Regions from separate parts of the Paenibacillus roseipurpureus genome, predicted to be linked through region 1. Evidence: riboswitches for the same ligand, from Rfam matches in the RefSeq annotation. Region 1 holds a riboswitch; the other holds the start of a gene.
The links. Region 1 has a riboswitch for cobalamin ahead of metE (5-methyltetrahydropteroyltriglutamate--homocysteine S-methyltransferase). Riboswitches for the same ligand answer to the same signal wherever they lie in the genome.
Positions count from the first base shown of each region.

Region 2: linked by a shared signal. The riboswitch ahead of MJB10_RS21205 (ABC transporter substrate-binding protein) and the one ahead of metE (5-methyltetrahydropteroyltriglutamate--homocysteine S-methyltransferase) in region 1 are both predicted to bind cobalamin.

Region 1 is NZ_CP130319.1:1,505,349-1,507,553, forward strand. It holds gene metE (5-methyltetrahydropteroyltriglutamate--homocysteine S-methyltransferase) at 1-804, opposite strand, end outside; cobalamin riboswitch at 958-1,157, opposite strand; tRNA gene MJB10_RS06820 (tRNA-Arg) at 1,288-1,361, opposite strand; gene MJB10_RS06825 (hypothetical protein) at 1,542-2,205, shown strand, end outside.
Region 2 is NZ_CP130319.1:4,729,090-4,731,294, reverse strand. It holds gene MJB10_RS21215 (aspartyl-phosphate phosphatase Spo0E family protein) at 1-225, shown strand, start outside; gene MJB10_RS21210 (hypothetical protein) at 222-812, shown strand; cobalamin riboswitch at 845-997, shown strand; gene MJB10_RS21205 (ABC transporter substrate-binding protein) at 1,155-2,171, shown strand; gene MJB10_RS21200 (FecCD family ABC transporter permease) at 2,171-2,205, shown strand, end outside.

The DNA of each region.
Region 1 (2,205 bases):
AAATCCATGGACGAAGTCCAGGCCGATCACATGTACAGGCAGTTGGCTAATCGCTTGGTAGTGTTCAACGGCATCGAAATACGTTTGAAGCACGATCTTCAATTTTGGCGCTGCGGCAGTCAGTGTAGCAATGATACTGCTTACTCGGCTAATATCGGCATCGCTCAAGGACTGAACCAGGATTGGCTCGTCGATTTGCAGCCATTCTACGCCTTCTTCCTCAAGCTCAGTAACGATGCGCACATAGAGAGGCAAGAAAGCACTGATCAACTGATCAATCTCAGCTGGCTGATAACCTTTTGCTAGTTTCAAGAACGTGAATAGCCCCAGTAGAACTGGCTTGCCTTGAATGCCGAGCTGAAGCTTCGCTTCGCGATACGCTTGAAGCGGTTTGTTGATGGTGAGCTGGGGCTGCACATCTTGCAGCTCGGGTACAATGTAGTGATAATTCGTATTGAACCATTTGGTCATTTCACAAGCTGTTGCGCCTTGACTGCCGCGCGCCATGGCATAGTACGTGGAGAGGGGAACTTCGCCTCCTTCATACGGGAAACGCTTCGGAACAATGCCGAACATCGTGGCTGTATCCAGCACGTGATCGTACAGGCTGAAGTCACCGACAGGGATCAGGTCAATCCCTTTCTGCTGCTGGACTCGCAGATTGTTCAGTCGAATCGCCTCAATCTGCTGTGTGAATTCGCCTTCCTCCAGCTTGCCTGCCCAGAAAGCCTCTAGCGCCTTCTTCCATTCCCGATTTTCACCAATTCTTGGGTATCCTAAATTACTGCTTAACAATGCGCACATGTGGTGGCCTCCTCCATTTGTTTAACCGTTCTAGCTTGCTTTTCATGCAAAAAAAAGGGCATCTCTAACCTTGTTGGAAAAGGTTAAAGATACCCCGTGTATGTGTGTACAGTGGTTACGATCTCTAACACCTCCCTATCTCCCGTAGGTAAATCAGTGCTGTCAGAACAGGCAGGTCTCCTGGCTCCAGAATCGTCGTCCTACGCTTGCCTTCCCAATCGTTTGATCAGTGGCTTAAGCAGCGTCGGACTCCTCTGTTACAGTGGCGGGACCGCGTCGGTATTGCACCGAACTTCCCTTTTAAGCTCTAGTCGTAGTAAACGATCAAGAGCACCTATTCCCACAATATGCAATTGTGAATACTATACATGAATTCGAAGATCATGCAAAGACTTTTTGTTAGGCGCCTGCTGCTGAACGCTCCTAACACGTCTACAAATGCAAAAAGAGACCGCGATTTCTCGCGATCTCTTGTCTTGCAAACGTCCCAGGAGGGATTCGAACCCCCGACCGCACGCTTAGAAGGCGTGTGCTCTATCCAGCTGAGCTACTGAGACATACCTCACTTCTTACCGCCTGGACGAGATCCGTTTGGCGAAGCAAGAGTTATAATATCATAACGTTTTATACGAAGTCAACACTTCATTTCAGATTAATTTTTGCAATCCCATGGATGATGGAGTAAACTGTCACAAGCGAGACCACGAACCGAGGTGATCCCTTTGTCTGATCCATCTTTGGATAATGTTATTCTTTTTCCGAAAACTGAAAAGTTCTATGAAGACGAACTTACCAAGCTGCTGCGGGCAGAACGGTATCAAGAAGCGCTCGAGATGCTAACTTTTCTTTTGCAGTTTCCAGGCGTCGATCGGGATAAATCCGACCAATGGGAAGCGCTGCGTCACTGGCTGCTCACGATGTTTCCCGAGACGATGTTTCCATCATCGGAATCGTTGGCAGAGGATGCAGAGGAAGAATCCGCCTTGCTGCGTCAGTATATTCAAGACAAAACGGCAGCTGACGATGGCGCCTTTGTCAATAAGCTGAAAACGATGCTCCAAGAGGGTACGTTGGAAGCCCAGGTGAATGCTCTAGACCAACTGGCCTATATTGAACAGCCTGAGGTCAGTCAATTCGTGAAGGCATGGCTGTGCGAGAGACCAAGACATCCGCATATTCAGTTCAAGGCGCTGCAAGCGCTGAAACAAATGGGGGAGCAGGGGATGATCGAATTTCCCAAAAACGGTAAAATCGTGCTGGTGGAGATTGAGGAGACACCCCTCACCGCGGAAGATTTTCCATCCCGCATTCGTGATATGATTCGAAGAGTCGGGGACATTAGTGAAATAAGCCAGCCTGACTTTGTCTACTTCGCATCTCAGACCTGGCAAGAGTTCTTAG
Region 2 (2,205 bases), 2.6 Mb from region 1:
TTTCAGATTCGCGAGCAAGATTTCGGCAAACGTTGGTTATCCAAAAATGCCAAGAAGCCCAATACCCTGTCGATTCTCGAGGAAGAGATTCATACGTTAAGACGCAAAATGGAACAGATGGTCATGGAAGGTCGAGAAATGACATCCGATGCAGTCGTTGAATTAAGTACAATGCTGGATCAGAAAATAAATGAATATATGACGTCAGGAAAGAAAAGTCGGTGAAAACCGGCTTTTCTGGCGACTATCGGGTCGTGAGCGTACAACGGAGGGAATTACTGTATATGAAGGCGAAATGGTTATTGGTTGTGATGCTCGGCATGATGCTGACGCTGACAGCTTGCGGTGGTCCTAAAGCAGATGTTTCCGTATTTATGATGGGGCCGAATGGTTTCCCAAGTGATGCGGCACAGAAGCTGGAGGTTTCTCTTAAATCAAAGGTTGGCGAAATTCCTACTGTAAAGCTGAATACATCACCTATTTTTTCACTAGAGAAAATGATTGTGGAGCTTGCTGCTGGCGGGAATGGCATTTTCATCCTTGGCGAAGAGCAGTTCAAGGGATTGAGTAACCAAGCGGGGTTCGTATCTCTTGATGATGTGATAAATCCAGCAGATTATCCAGACGGTGTCATCGAAATCAAAGAAGAGGGCAAGGCAGCTCAGAAGCATTTGTACGGCATTCCGCTTGCAGGGAACAAATGGATGAAGGAGCAAGGTTTTGAGGGCAAAGGTCTCTACGCTTTCATTCCGCAGAATGCTCCCAAAATGGACGAGGCTAAGCAAGTGTTGAAAATCATTGCACAAAAGTAAGAGAACGTCTATAATCGACAATTAGATTGATAGTATAATTTGCAGCCGTAGGTGCTGATAGATTTCAGTATGGAGTCTATTAGTTAAAAGGGAAGCTGGTTAGAGTCCAGCACGGTCCCGCCACTGTAATTCAGCCAAGCGCTTGGCTGGAGAGTCAGGATACCTGCCTATGGTGCCGTTTACGACATCCTTCGAGGAAAGGGTCGCGTTAAATCAGGAAGCAACTCATGTTCATTTGTTGCCCAATACCGCGATTTATCGTCCCTCTCGTTCCTTGTGAACAGGGGGGCTTTTTTGTTGGAATCAATCTACATCAAAAAGAGCGGAAAGAAGGGTTCCATCATGAAACAAAAGTGGGTCACCAAAGGATTAGTAGCAACACTAGCGCTTGCAACAGCAGTTTCGTTGTCCGCATGCGCCAAGAAAGAAGCAGAAATCTCAGATCCATCAAAGCTTGGCGGAGGATCGACCAAAGCGCCAGTATCGACGGCATCGGCAACACCAGTCGCAGTGAAGAAAACAACGTATCCTTTGAAAGTGAAGGATGCAACGGGGAAAGAATTTACATTTGACAAAGCGCCTGAGAAGATCGCATCCGTATCGCCGGCGGAGACAGAAGCGCTATTCGCGATCGGTTTAGAGTCCAACATCGTGGGTGTTTCGGATTATGATGACTACCCAGAAGCGGCTAAATCGAAACCGAAGCTGGGCAGCATTGTGAAACCGAATGTAGAGGCTGTCATTGCGTCCAATGCAAATCTAGTCATTACGGGCGTTTCGATGAATGCGGAATCGGTTGAGAAGCTTCGCGCGCTGAACATTAATGTGTTCAAAGTAGATCCGAAAACGTTAGATGATGCCATCACCAATATTCAAACGTTCGGTCAAATTACCGATCATCAGGAGCAAGCGGACAAGGTCGTTAGCAAAATGAAAGCGGACCGTCAAAAGGTTGTTGATGCTGTGAAAGACGTGAAGCAAGAGAATAAGAAAAAAGTGTACATCGAATTTGCCCCAGGTTGGACAGTTGGAAGCGGCGTGTTCATGGATGAGCTGATCAAGCTTTCCGGCGGCGTGAATGTGGCTGCGGATAAAGAAGGCTGGTACGAAATCAGTGAAGAGAAGATTATTCAACAAAATCCAAGTGTGATCTTGTTTGGGAACGGAATTATTGATTCAAAAACGAAGAAACCGCTAGAAGACATCATTCGTACGCGCGGCGGTTGGGATGCAATCGACGCTGTGAAAAATAAACGTGTAATTGGGTTAGATCAGAACCTGCTCAGCCGTCCAGGGCCAAGATTAACAGACGGATTGGTGGAAATGGCGAAAGGAATCTATCCTGAATTGGTGAAATAATGAAAAGAAAACTAATCGTTGGGGGAGGAGTAGG